2 regions of the Glutamicibacter sp. BSL13 genome follow, and region 2 is predicted to be linked to the other one. Evidence: riboswitches for the same ligand, from Rfam matches in the RefSeq annotation. Region 2 holds a riboswitch; the other holds the start of a gene.
What was found. Region 2 has a riboswitch for S-adenosylmethionine ahead of RCJ92_RS04725 (methionine ABC transporter ATP-binding protein). Riboswitches for the same ligand answer to the same signal wherever they lie in the genome.
Positions count from the first base shown of each region.

Region 1: it holds a riboswitch for S-adenosylmethionine, as region 2 does, so the genes downstream of both, RCJ92_RS03935 (ABC transporter substrate-binding protein) here and RCJ92_RS04725 (methionine ABC transporter ATP-binding protein) in region 2, are expected to answer to the same signal.

Region 1 covers NZ_JAVGCZ010000013.1:9,939-16,935, forward strand. The annotation lists gene RCJ92_RS03920 (LLM class flavin-dependent oxidoreductase) at 1-1,031, shown strand, start outside; gene ggt (gamma-glutamyltransferase) at 1,123-2,964, opposite strand; gene RCJ92_RS03930 (ASCH domain-containing protein) at 3,408-3,797, shown strand; SAM riboswitch class I at 4,193-4,283, shown strand; gene RCJ92_RS03935 (ABC transporter substrate-binding protein) at 4,402-6,033, shown strand; gene RCJ92_RS03940 (ABC transporter permease) at 6,045-6,997, shown strand, end outside.
Region 2 covers NZ_JAVGCZ010000016.1:10,454-17,450, forward strand. The annotation lists gene RCJ92_RS04700 (YeiH family protein) at 1-425, opposite strand, end outside; gene RCJ92_RS04705 (LysR family transcriptional regulator) at 497-1,420, shown strand; gene RCJ92_RS04710 (hypothetical protein) at 1,482-2,390, shown strand; gene RCJ92_RS04715 (MetQ/NlpA family ABC transporter substrate-binding protein) at 2,559-3,434, opposite strand; gene RCJ92_RS04720 (methionine ABC transporter permease) at 3,477-4,202, opposite strand; gene RCJ92_RS04725 (methionine ABC transporter ATP-binding protein) at 4,211-5,020, opposite strand; SAM riboswitch class I at 5,095-5,184, opposite strand; gene RCJ92_RS04730 (plasmid pRiA4b ORF-3 family protein) at 5,459-6,832, opposite strand; gene RCJ92_RS04735 (exonuclease domain-containing protein) at 6,907-6,997, opposite strand, start outside.

The sequences.
Region 1 (6,997 bases), on a different contig from region 2:
TGGACCACCTCACCGGGGGCCGGGTCGGCTGGAACGTGGTCACCGGCTACCTGCCCTCCGCCGCGCGCAACATGGGCCAGGAAGACCAGATGGAGCACGACGAACGCTACGACCACGCCGATGAGTACCTGGAAGTGGTGTACAAGCTGCTGGAGGGCTCCTGGGAAGATGACGCGGTCAAGGCCGACAAGGTCAGCGGCATCTACACCAACCCGGAGCAGGTGCACCCGATCAACCATGAGGGCAAGTACTTCAAGGTACCGGGCATCGCCATCACCGAACCGAGCACCCAGCGCACCCCGGTGATCTACCAGGCCGGGGCCTCCAGCCGCGGGGTGAAGTTCGCGGCCGAAAACGCGGAGGCCGTCTTCGTCACCTCGCCGACCCGGGAAATGCTCAAGGCCACCGTCACCAAGATCCGTGACGCCGCCGAGGCCGCCGGCCGGGACCGCTACGACATCAAGATCTTCGCCATGCAGACCATCATCACCGGCCCGGACTCGGCCACCGCGCAGGCGAAGTACGAGGACTACAAGTCCTACGCTGACGTCGAGGGGGCACTGGTGCTGATCTCCGGGTGGATGGGGGTGGACCTCTCGGCCTACGACCCGGACGACGTGATCGGCTCGAACGTGAAGTCCAACGCGATCCAGTCTTCCGTGGAGACCTTCCAGAAGGCCAGCGGCGACGAGGGTTCACCGTGGACCATCCGGCAGCTGGCCGAGTGGGTCGGCGTGGGCGGTTTCGGCCCGATCACCGTCGGTTCGGGCGCCGAGGTGGCCGAGAAGCTGATCGACTGGGTGGACTACACCGACGTGGACGGGTTCAACCTCGCCTACGCGATCACCCCGGGAACCTTTGAGGACATCGTCGAGTATGTGGTTCCCGAGCTGCAGGCCCGCGGCGCCTACAAGACCGAGTATGCCGAAGGCTCGCTGCGCAACAAGCTCTTCGGTGCCGGCGACCGGGTCAAGGACACCCACCGCGCCGCCCAGTACAAGATCGCCAACCGCCTGGCTGCCGCCCGCTAGCGGCCAGCGGTGAACAGGGCGGCGCGGCCGCGGAAAAACCCGTCACTGGTCTTTCCGCGGCCGCGCCGCCTTCGGTGTGGATGCGCGGGAGCTACTTGTGCTTCTTGTGTCCCTTCAGCTGCTTCACCACCATCGCCGAGCCGCCCCCGCGCCGGGTCGGTTCGGCCGCGGCGGTCAGCTTGCCCCGCGGGCCGATCTCCACGGCCGCCACCGCACCGATCTCCGCCTGCGGGGTAAAGGAATCCCCGGACGGCACGAACTGGTGGCCGAAGGGCTCCAAAATCCGGGCATCATCGGCAATGAACTCCGGTTCGGCGGTGACCGCGGCGGTGTTGCGCTGTGAGGCGCGCGGCGCGGCAATCGCCTCGGAAATCTCCATGCCCAGATCCACGCGGTTGACCAGGGTCTGCAGCACCGTGGTGATGATCGTCGAGCCGCCCGGGGAGCCAACCGCCAGCATCGGCTTGCGGTCCTTGAGCACAATGGTCGGCGCCATGGAGGAGCGCGGCCGCTTGCCCGGCTCGATGCGGTTCGGGGCGGCCGGATCGTAGACGGTGGAGAAGTCGGTCAGCTCGTTGTTGAGCAGGAACCCGCGGCCCGGCACCACGATGCCCGAACCGCCGGTCTGTTCAATGGTCAGCGTGTAGGACACGACGTTGCCCCACCGGTCGGCCACCGACAGGTGCGTGGTCGAGATATTCTCCGTGTCCTTCTCCTGCGCCACCACACCGGCTTCGGTGGGGCAGCGCCCGTCGTAGTTGGCGGCATCGCCCGGCGCTACCGGTTTCACGGAGGCGCGCTGCGGATCCAGGGCGCAGGCCCGTTCGGCCCCGAAGAGCCGGTCGGTCAGCTGGCGGGTGGGCACATCGACGGATGCCGGATCCCCGACGTATTTGCCGCGGTCGGCAAACGCCAGGGCGCTGGCCTCCAGGTAGTGGTGCAGCGCGTCGGGTCGCGGCATCGTGGAAAGCTGGAACCGGTTCAGGATGTTCAGGGCCTCGCCGACCGTGGTGCCCCCACTGCTGGAGGGGGCCATCCCGTAGACGTCCAGGCCGCGATAGTTCACCCTGGTCGGCTTCTGCTTCACGACCTTGTAGCGTGCCAGGTCCGCGGCGGTCATGTGGCCGGCTGGCACGGGCAGCTCGGTTCCCGGCACCACCGGCGGGGCCTGCACGGTCGCGGCGATCTGCTCGGCGAGCTCACCGCGGTAGAACGAGTTGATGCCCCGGCGCGCAATCATGCGGTAGGTCTTGGCCAAATCGGGGTTCTTGAACACGCTGCCCACCTTGGGGGCAGCCCCCCGGGGAAGGTACAGCTTCCGGGTGGACTCGAAGGCCTCGAACCGCTCCTTGTTATCCAGGGTTTGCTCGCGGAACGTCTCATCCACGACGAAGCCGCGCGTGGCCGTCTTGATGGCCGGCTGCAGGGCCTTGCCCAGGCTCATCGTTCCCCAGCGGTCCAGGGCCTCATCCCAGGTGGCCAGCGTGCCGGGCACGCCCACGGACACCCCGCTGGTCACCAGCTCCGGGGTGAAGGGGTAGGGGCTGCCGGTCTGCGGATCAATGAAGGCGTCGTGGGGCATAGCGGCCGGGGCGGTTTCCCGACCGTCCAGCGTGCTGATCTTCCGGGTTTCGGCGTCGTAGTACATGAAGTAGCCTCCGCCGCCAATGCCGGCGCTGTAGGGTTCGGCGACTCCCAGTGTCGCGGCGGCGGCCACCGCCGCGTCCACGGCGTTGCCGCCGCGGCGCAACACGGAAATCGCCGCGGAGGTGGCCTCCGGGTCGACGGTGGCCACGGCGCCACCGTAACCGGTGGCGGTGGCCTGCTTTTCGGTTTGGCGTGGTTCTGCCTGGGCCGGCGCTAGACTGAGCGCGGTCAAGCCTAACGCCAGGCTGATCGCGCAGGCTGGGGCGCGAAGTGATCGTGGGTGCACAGCTACCCGCTCCTTGGGGGGTTGATGGGTTCTGACCCCCTCAAGCTAGGCGTAGTGCACCACATCCAGTGGAAGTGACACGCATCACATTAGAAAAGTTGTGGTTGTCCTGAGGAACCGGCTTTCGGCGCAGCGCCTCCGGGGCGGGGCCGTCCTTCGGAGAGGAGCCGGCGGTTTCTGTGCACGAAGCACCGTATGCCTTTCCCGCCGATTTTTGCGCGCAACCTTGGTTCCGGGCAGAGGCAATGAAAGGCCCCTGTGCAGCGCCGGCCCATGGCGGAAAGCACTAGGCTTGGGCCATGGATTCCTCGGCCTCCCGGCTCCCGCCAGTCGACCTCGCGCGGGCAAGACAATTGTGGGGCGACTATGTGCTTTGGGCAGGGGGCGGGGGCCTGCGACCCGAGGTGTTGCCTGTCGTTGACTACTTCGGGGACAGTCCCGCATTGGCCGATGCGTTGCTGCGCGCAGTTTCCGACGGGGATAAGCGCGCAACCTCGAGCCTGGAGAACGAGTACACGGCAAGCGGTGAACCGTTGCCGGAGGCAGGCGCCTATTGGCTAGCCTGCGATTCCACCGGTACGGCGCGTCTCATCCTGCAGACCACCGAGGTCACCTTGGCGGCCTTTGACCACGTGGACGCCGATTTCGCCTTTGCTGAAGGGGAGGATGACCGCTCGTTGGCCAGCTGGCGCCGCGAGCATGAGAAGTACTGGCGTCGCACCCAGCGGGTTGCTGGACACCAATGGGATCCGACCCTGACGTCGCAGCCGGGTTTCCGGGTCGTGCTTGAGCGTTTCGTTGTCGCCTGGCCTATGGGCCCCGGCAGGGCGTAGCGCCCAGCGGTTTTTCCGCGCCGGTGGATCGGCCGGCTCGTGGATGAGGAATCTGTACAGGGTTTCACAGGGCTCCAACTGCGGGACAAGGCCAAGCCGGCCCGGCCCTGCGGCTGCTGCACAGTGCTGCCCCCGGTCCGCGGAGGCGTGTAAAACCCGCGCCACCCACTACAGCGGGCGCGGTGGCACCGGCGCCACCCTGCCGGAGGAATTGTCAAGGATCTGCGGTTTTCGCCTTCACACAATGACTTACCGGCGCGTGTGACCCCATTGTTACGGTGCTGCCGAGCCTTTGTCGCCTCCTCGGTGGCGATGTGACGTCGATGTTTCGTCATGGTTGGTCACATGAATGTCCCCGCCGCACACTGAAATCACCCGGAACACCCACCGGAACAACACCATCCAGAGCGACTGAGAGACCTGGCTCGTTGACGTCGCAGCAACCACCCCGACGGGGAGCGGTGCTAAGGCCAGGACCGATGGAGATTGCTAGATTTCGCAACGGTCCCCGAACACGGGCGGATGTCTGCCTGTTTTGCCTCCCTTCGCGGGAGGGACCTGAATTCAGCGTGCTCCTCGGGCTAAACCGAGAGGAACACGGATTATGCGGCCACCACGTTTGGCGCTGAAAGCCACCGCACTGCTTGCGGCCCTGGGGCTGTCGTTGACCGCATGCGGCGGCAGCGGCGCGGCAAGCCCGAACACCGAGTCGGCACAGCCAGCCGGCGACCCGGTGCAGGGTGGAACCCTGACCTACGCCGAGGTCACCCCCATCGACAACTGGCAGACCCAGGCTGCCCGGTTCTACGAGAAGGCCAACGTGCTGAACTCGGTGCTGGACCGGCTGACCTATTTTGACGCCGAGCAGGGCAAGCTGGTGGGGTGGATCGCCAGCGGCTTCACCTCCAACGAGGCCAAGACCCAGTACACGTTCACCATTCGTGACGGGGTGACGTTTTCCAACGGCACCGCACTGGATGCCAAGGCCGTCAAGGCGAACCTGGACGCGCTGGGACTGGGCATCAAGGATGCGCAGATCCAGCCGAACGTGGATTTCTCGGCGTACAAGTCCTCCAAGGTGCTCGACGGGAATAAGGTCCAGGTCACCCTGAAGCGCCCGGACGCCAACTTCCTGCGCGCCACCTCCTCGGTGACCGCCGGGCTGGTGGCCCCCGAAACGCTGAAGCTGGACAACGCCGGGCAGTCGGCGATCTCCAAGATCGTGGGTTCCGGACCGTTCGTCTTCGCCTCGGAAAAGCCCGATGAGGAGGTGGTGTTCAGCGCCCGCGACGACTACGCCTGGGCTCCGCAGGGTGCACAGAACCCGGGGGCTCCCTACCTGGATGAGCTGGTCATCAAGTACCTGCCGGAGGTTGCGCACCGTGCCGGGGCCGCCCAGTCCGGGCAGGTGGACCTGGTGCGGGGATTGCAGCCGGTGGATGAGCAGGTGCTGAAATCCGGCGGCGGCCAGGTGTTCGCCGCGCAGGGCGTGGACTTGACCACCAACAACGCCTCGGTGCGCATTGGCTCCGGGCAGCTGACCGACGCCAAGGTCCGCCAGGCGCTGCAGGTGGGCATCGACCGCCAGGCGCTGAAGGACACCGTGCTTTCGGACAGCTATGTGATTTCCGCATCGATTCTGAACCACAAGGCCCCGGGCTTCGTGGACTTCTCCGCGGAATTGGCCTACGACCCGGCGCGCTCCAAGGAGCTGCTGGATGAGGCCGGCTGGGTTCCGGGACCGGATGGGATCCGGCAGAAGGACGGGAAGAAGCTGGAGGTCACCGTCGCCTCCTCGAACAACTCGGTGGTCATCAAGCCGGCCTTCGAACTTATTGAGCAGCAGTGGCGCGAGATCGGGGTCAAACTGGTGAACCGGGCAGCGGACAACACGTTCCTGACCAGTGCCCTGGTCGATGACAAGGTCGAATTCTTCGGCACCCGGCAGTTCGCCTACGGCGGGCTGGGGCCGGTCTTCGGGCCGGCGAACAACACCCAGACGCTGAACGCGGACGAAGAGTTGAACGAACTGTTCACCCGGGAACAGGCGGCCACCACCGAGCAGGAGCACCTGAAGCTGATCGGTGAGGAACAGCGTGCCCTGGTGCTGGACAAGGCCCTGACCCTGGTGCTGTGGGATGAGGTCCAGGTCTACGGCGCGCATTCGGGCACCCACGTCGACTTCACCTCCGGCACTGCCCCGATCTTCCAGGGCGCCTGGAAGAGCGGCAAGTAGGGGAGGGAAGCATGGGTGGATACATTGCCAAGCGCGTTGGCCAGGCCCTGCTGGTCATCTGGCTGGCCTACACCGCGGTTTTCCTGGCGGTGCAGGCCCTGCCGAACGACCCGGTGACCATCTTCCTGTCCACCGACGCCGCCGCGGACCCGGCCACCATCGCACAGCTGAAGGCCCACTACGGCTATGACCAACCGCTGATCACCCAATACCTGGGACAGCTGGGCGCGCTGCTGCGCGGAGACCTGGGCTACTCGCTGTCCTCCGGGGCGCCGGTGGCCGCCCGGATCGGGGAGGTCATCGGATCCACGCTGGTCCTGGCCGGCAGCGCCTTCGTGCTGGCCGTCCTGCTGGCGGTGGCCCTGGTGGCCGCGGCCACCCTGGCCCGTGGTGAGCGGCTGCGCCGGGCGCTGTTGAACCTGCCGCCGCTGTTCATTTCAATCCCGGTGTTCTGGCTGGGCCTGGTGCTGCTGCAGCTGCTGGCCGTGCAGCTGGGGGTGATGTCCCTGTTCCCGGACGGTTCGGCGCTGTCGCTGCTGGTGCCGATCCTGGTGCTGGCCCTGCACCTGAGCGCACCGATCGCCCAGGTGCTGCTCAAGAGCGTTCAGCAGGTCTCGGCCCAGCCGTTCGTGGACGTGCTGCGCGCCAAGGGGGCCGGGGAGTCCTGGATCTTCTACCGCCACACGCTGAAGAACGCCGCCCCGGCCGCGCTGTCGATTGCCGGGATCACCATCGGCACCCTGCTGGCCGGCTCGGTGATCACCGAGACCGTGTTCGCCCGCGCCGGACTGGGGCAGCTGGTGCTGCAGGCGGTCACCGTCCAGGACATTCCCCTGGTGCAGGGGCTGGTGCTGCTCACCGCCGCCACCTTCACCGTGGTGAACCTGCTGGTGGACCTCATCCACCCGCAGCTGGACCCACGAATCATTACCGCCCACGCCGGCTCGGCACGGGCCCTGGCCGC
Region 2 (6,997 bases):
GCGATCAGCAGCCGCTGCGGCAGCTCCAGACCCAGCCACTTGCCAATCAGCAGGCTCGCGAAGAAGGTGATGCCCACGCTGGCCACCACCACGGCCAGCACCCCGGCGCCCAGGCCGAGGATCGTGGACAGCGACAGCTGCAGGCCCAGCAGCACAATGCCAATGCGCAGCAGCCGCTTGGAGGCCACGGCCACCCCGGGGGCCAGCGCGTCGGGCACCGGGAACAGGTTGCGCCACAGTGCGCCGAGCAGGATCGCGATCAGCAGGGCGCTGACCGGCAGCACCTGGGCGGCCAGCAAGGAGATCGCCCCGCCGACCAGGCAGGCCGCGAGCCCCGGCCCCAGCACCCGCCAGGTCCCCGAGCGGCTGGCGGCAGCGGGGCTTGACGTGGACTTAGCGGAGGCGGTGAGCTGATTTTTCTGCATACCTCGAACTTTTCATGCCTGGCGTGGGGCCGGTAGCCACGCGCTGGCTATAACTGTCATATGATTTTGATATGGACGAATTGCCGAACCAGCCTCCAAGGATAGAACACTGGCTGCAGCCCGCGGCCCTGGCCCTGCTGGTGGCCATCGAGGACCGGGGCAGCCTCAGCGCCGGGGCGCGGGCGGTGGGCATGGCCCAGCCCAACGCCAGCCGGGCGCTGCGCACCCTGGAGCGGCGCCTGGGCTACCAGCTGGTGGCGCGGGCCAGCACCGGCTCGAAGCTGACCAGCGAGGGCAAGCTCACCGTGCAGTGGGCGCGCGAGGTGCTGGGCAGCATGGAGAACCTGTGGACCGGGGCGCAGGCGCTGGCCACCTCGGCGGACGAGGAGTTCAGCTTCGCCGCCTCCATGACCATTGCCGAGCACCTGGCCCCCACCTGGATCCGCAGGCTGCGCCAGGCCGACCAGGCGGTGCGCACCAGGATGCGGGTGATGAACTCTGACCAGGTGATCAGCGCCGTGCAGCAGCGCGACACCGCGCTGGGATTCGTGGAAACCCCGCAGGTGCCCGAGGGGCTGGTGGCCCTGACCGTCTACACCGACCAGCTGGTGCTCATCACCCCCGAACACCACCCGTGGGTGCAGCGCGGCACCCCGGTCACCCTGGCCGAGCTGGCCGCCACCGCGCTGGTGGAGCGCGAGGCCGGTTCGGGCACCCGCGCCTTCCTAGACAGCTATGTGGGCACCGAACGGGTCACCCCGATCGTGGAATTCAACTCCAACTCGGCCATCACCCATGCGGTGGCCGCCGGGCTGGGACCGGCGGTGATTTCCCGGCTGGCCATCGAAGGCAGCGCCGCCCACCCCGGGTTCGTGCAGCTGCCCATTGCCGGCACCACCCTGAACCGGCCGCTGCGGGCAATCTGGGAGGCCAGCCGTCCGATGTCCGCGGCCGTGGCCCGCTTCATGGAGATCTGCACCTCCCCCGAACCCTAGGTCCGCACCCGGCCGGGGCCGGGCACCTGCGCGCGGCCGGGGCGTGGCTAGAATGGGAGGCGTGACTCAAACCGGTGATTTTGAAGTTTTGCCCGACGACTACTCCGACAAGGTTTTTGCGGTCCTACTTGGCCTGGCCGACGGCGCGACCCACGCCCGGGAGGGACACGAACCCGGGGCCACCGAACTGCTGGCCCTGTACGTGGCCGACGGTCTGCTCGAAGCCCTGGAGTGGGCGAACAACGGGGTCGCCAGCGATGAGGCCGCCTGCATGTGGCTGGCCTCCCTGCGCGCCTACAAGCAGCTGACCGGCTCCTTCCCGGAATCCGCGCCGCAGCCGCTGGAGCGCTGGATCGACACCGAATTCGCCGCCGTGGAGCGCCCCGAGGGCATCGCGGCCGGGGACCCGGCGAACTTGAGCGGGCTGGACAGCGCGGACATGGGCTATGCGGCACGTCCCACGGGCGCCCAGAACGACAGCACCGGGGTGCTGCCGCGCGCCGCGGTCACCGCACTCATCGCCCGGGTACCGCAGGCCAACACGAAGGCGCTGGCCAAGTCGGCCGCGTTCCTCAGCCACGGGGAACCGGCGGCGAACACCGCCGCCGCCGCCGCACTGATCCTGCGTTCGGCCCTGGAGAAGTCCACCACCGCAGCCGGGGAATGGCAGGGGCACCTGGAGGGACTGGAAGGCAGCGCCGCCGAGGCCCTGCGCGGGATCGTGGACACCGTTGCCGCTTCCCTGGACCGTCCCGCCGCCGAAGCCTATGCCGCCTACTTTGGCGGGGCCGATGAGAACGAAGACGAGGATCCGCAGGCCGAGCAGCCCCGGGATCCAGAAGCCGACGCGTACGCCGTCGCCCTGCTGGCCGCCGTGTACGGCACCGACCTGATCGCCGAACGCCCCGCCTCGGTGCTCGATGACATCATTTCCGAACTGCATGAGCGCTGGATGGGCCTGGTCGGCTGACCGAGCGGTTGGTCCTCGGCCCGCTGGCCCGTCGGGGTGACGCGCTCCCACCCACCGTTCACGAGAACGGGCTAATGGGCACCAGCGGTGTGCCATGACCCGGCAATGCAAGAGCCTGCGAGGGACAAGCCGGTGGCTTGTCCCTCGCAGGCGTTTTTGAAGTGTTCGTTAGTTCTGGGTGTTCCAGGTGGCGATGTCCGCTGCCGGGTCACGATCCCAGGGGGTGGGCAGTGCGCCGTCGAGGTAGTCTTCGTACCATTCGCGCACCTCATCGGAATGGTAGGCGGCTTCCAGGGCCTTGCCCTTCTCCGTATCCATGAAACCGGGTTTTGCCGCCACCAGGTTGTTGTAGGGAAGAGCGTCCTCCTCTTCCTCAAACAGCAGCGCATCCTGCGGGGTCAGCCCGATCTCCCCGCCGAGCCTCACGAACAGGAAGCCGGCATCCACGTCGGGCAGGGTCTTGGACAGCGACTGCTGGTCCACCTCAACGAAGGAGAAGTTCTTGGGGTTCTCCAGGATGTCGTTCTGCGAAAGGTGGATGACGCTCTTGCCCTCGGTGATCTTCAACAGCCCCTCCTTGGCCAGCAGGGCCAGGGCCCGGCCGTTGTTCGAGGGATCCACCGGGATGGCGATCTTGGCCCCATCGGGCAGTTCCTTCGCCGACTTGTGCTTGGTCGAGTACAGCCCGGCCGGTGAACCGTACATGTAAAAGGCCGGGTCCACCTCGATGTTCTGATCCGCCGTGAACTGCTCCAGGTAGGCTGCGTGCTGGAAGAAATTCGCGTCATATTCACCGTTCGCCACCACGTGGTTGGGCTGGACAATGTCGGTGACGTAGGTCGCCTGCACATCCCATCCCTGCTCCTCCAGGATTCGCTCGGCGATCTTCGTGGGCTCCTGGGTGGGCGCCGATTCGGTGACGATCAGCTTGATGGTCTTGTCGTTCCCGGCATTGACATTGCCGGTCAAACCGCATGAAGCCAGCAGGCCGGTGACGGCCAAGGCGGCTGCTGAGGTGATGATCCTGCGACGAGTCAGTGACATGGTGTTCCTTTGAAGTAGTGAAGGTGAAGTAACGGGTGCTGGCTATCGTTTGTCGTAGCGCCGGGCCAGCGCCGTACCGGAGACCTGCACCAGGTGCACCAGCGCGATCATCAGCACGATGGCCAGGAGCATGACACCGGTCTCGTAGCGGTAGTAGCCGTAGCGGATGGCGAAGTCGCCGATCCCTCCGCCGCCCACCAGCCCTGCCATGGCCGAGTAGGAGATGAAGGAGACGGTCATGATGGTGATCGAGCCAAACAGCGCCGGCCGGGCCTCCACCAGCAGGACGTCGCGGATGATCTGCCCGCGGGTGGCGCCCATGGCATTGGCGGCTTCAACGACGCCCGAACCGAGTTGGGTGATGTTCTGTTCCACGAAGCGGGCGAAATAGGGAATCGCGTTGATGGTCAGCGGGACAATCACCGCGGCGGTACCCACCGTTGTTCCGACGATGAACCGGGTGACCGGGATGATCGCGATCAGCAGGATCAGGAACGGGAAGGAGCGGATGGTGTTGACTGCACCGTCGACGATGCGGTGCAGCCGCGGTCGGGGCCGCAGGCCCTGCGGTGACATGGAATAGAGCCAGATTCCCAAGGGGGTACCGATCAGGATCGCCAGGGGAATCGAGACCAGCAGCATCGCCAGGGTCTGGCCGATCGCGACGCCGATCTCGGGTCCCAGTTCCAGCAGGCGGTCAATGCTGAACGTGGCCACTGCACCGTTGCTGCTCGCAGCGGCCGCAAGCGGAAGATAGATTGTGCTCAAGACGTCTCCTAGGATGCGGCAGCCGACAGCTGCGGGGTGCGGTGTTCTTCCTGGCCGGTGGGGCGCTGCAGGACGATCTCGTCACTGATCAGGTAGCGTCCGATCGCGGTATGCGGGCTGAAACCCGGTTGCCTCAACTCGGCCAGATCAAACTGTTCAACCAGCCGCCCGTCCTCCATTACCGCCACGTTGTCGGCGATGGCCTTGACCACGTTCATTTCGTGGGTGACGATCACGGTGGTAATTCCCAGGTTGGCGTTAATGTCCAGCAGGTATTGGAGCACCGAGTCGGTGGTGCGCGGGTCAACGGCGCTTGTGGGTTCGTCGCACAAAAGCACCTTGGGCTCCGTGGCCAGGGCGCGGGCGATGGCCACGCGCTGCTTTTGGCCGCCGGAGAGCTGGGCCGGATAGGAATGGATCTTGTCGGCCAGGTCCACAATGGCCAACGCCTCCTGGGCCTTCGCTCTCCGTTGGCGGGCGGGAACCCCGGCAAACTTGAGCGAGAGCTCCACATTTTGGGCGGCAGTGCGGTTATTGAGCAGGTTGAAGTGCTGGAAGATCATGCCAATTTGATGGCGTTCGCGCCGCAGCTCTTCCTCTGAAAGTTCGGTCAATTCCACGCCGCCAACCTGGACCGAACCGCTGTCCGGGCGCTGCAGGAGATTGATGTTGCGGATCAGGGTCGATTTTCCCGCTCCCGAGAAACCGATAATTCCTTGGATCGAGCCCCGGGGAATGTCCAGGGACACGTTGTCCACGGCCGTGAAAGCGTCGCTGCCGGTGCCGAAGCTTGTCGATACGTTGCGCAGGCTGATCATGTGTACTCCTCGTCTTTACCGCGACGAAGCGTCCCGGCCGCGCGGCCTCACTGAGGAGCGGTCAGCCAGGAAATTCTCCATCGTTTCTGGCAGTAGCACCGTGCCCCAATGGGTGGTTGCCGCGACGTCGTAGAGCCAGATCTCTCGGCCGCTCTGGATGGTTTGAAGGTCATCGCCTTCGTTGTCCACCAGTCTGGCGCAGGGATGGAGAACGACTCAAAGGGCAGGTCACAAGCTGCAATGATCAGTCTTATGGCGACATTTCGGGCGTCACATCCCGTCATCTTCCGCTGTTGTGACGACATGTGAATCAACGGATGAGGCGGATTGCAGATTCTAGGCACACCAAAGCCATAATGCACGGCCCATCAGGGGCCGCAGGCCAACAGCGCAGTCAGGCGGTGGACCGGTTCGTCTCTCGCCCCGTTGCGGCGCGCCTCAGGACACGGGAGCCTGCAGCACCATCCGCGCGAATTCGTCCACGTGTTCCTGGGCAGGCTTTGAGAAGTAGCCGCCGGAGTCCCGTCGGTGCCACCGGGCGAGCTCCTCAAACAGGAGGGCTAGAGTGCTGCGGTGCACGACCGCATGGCGCCCCAGCGGCTGACCCAGCGGCCCCATCCGGTAACCCAGCAAGTTCATGACCTCGGTAATGTAGTCGGACGCCGCGTCGCTCAGCGCCTCGATCCCGGCGGCCCGGCACAACCAGTAGGCGATGGTGCCATCGCGCAAGCCCTCGTCCTTTTCCGCCGTGTTGATGGCGTTCAGCAGATGGCGGGCGAGGCGCGGTTCATCCCCGGCCAGTTCACTGCCCTTTTTCGTGGCGAGCACACGCCCGCGGTAGACCCGCACCAGTCCGGCCATGCGCGCCACCTCACGCAATTGGGCCACCGTGGGCATCGTGTGTTCACGCTTGCGCGAGGAGGATTCGTAGTCAATGCCCTCCCACTGCAGGCGCTCCACCAGTTCCGCCACGGCCTTCGGGTTCATCCAGCTGGCGGGGGTGAGCTTGATGCCTTCGCCCTGGGCCAGCTCAATGAGCACCTGGAAAGGCCGAACTATCTCCGTGAAGAACCATTCGGGGATCCGCGCGCCTGCCGCGGCGTCGGTGATTCCGGCCTCGCTGGCTAGGATCAGCGCGTAGCGCCGTACCCCCGAGGGCTTGCCGCGCAGCCACTGGACAAAGACCGAGTTTCCCGCGAGGAGGCTGAAGTACAGTTCCAGCTCGCGGTTCGCCGCCTGCTGGTTGTAGGTCATCGGGTCGAAGTCGAGCTCATCGCCGGAGCGCCAGCGCAGCCAGTCGATGGTTTCCTGCTGCTCCTCGGTGGGCTGCTCGGCGTTGAACTCCTCCAGCTTGTCGTACCAGCCCGATAATCCTCCGCTGTCTTCCACCGGCGCCCGCATTTCCCCCTCGAGCACCCGGGCGGCGCACTGCTCGTCCGGGCAGGGGGTTGATGATTCGAGGGTCAGACGGTGCGTCCAGTTGTCCCCGAAGTCGTACACGTAGAACAAGGTTCCCGGGTTGACCGCCAGGGCCTGGCCGAGTGTGGTGCCCTCCTGCGGCTGGCCCTCCAGCTCCTCGTCCAGGGCAAGCTGGTCATACCAGCTGGTTCCGGTCTGTGGCTTGCCCCATCCCTGGGTGGGGTCCGCGCTGTGGAAGGACTGCAGGTGGCTGTTGTCCCAGCCCATGGCGATCTGGATGATGTCACCGGCAGCGGCCAGGTCCAGGTCGGCCGGAATCTGGATGCGCCGCCAGATCAGCGGTTGGGCTTCCATCAATTCAATGCGCAGCGTCAGCAGGTCGCGAGAAGTCATAGACCCATCGTTGCAGATCAGCGGCTTGGAGCGAAGACTGCGGGAGGATAAGTCGCGCCGCGTCCCGCGGCAGATTACTGCAGGGCGAAGCCTTCGACCAGCTGCATGAATTCGCCCTCGGAAATGATCTCCACCTTCTGCCCGGCGGCACGCAGGCGCAGCACG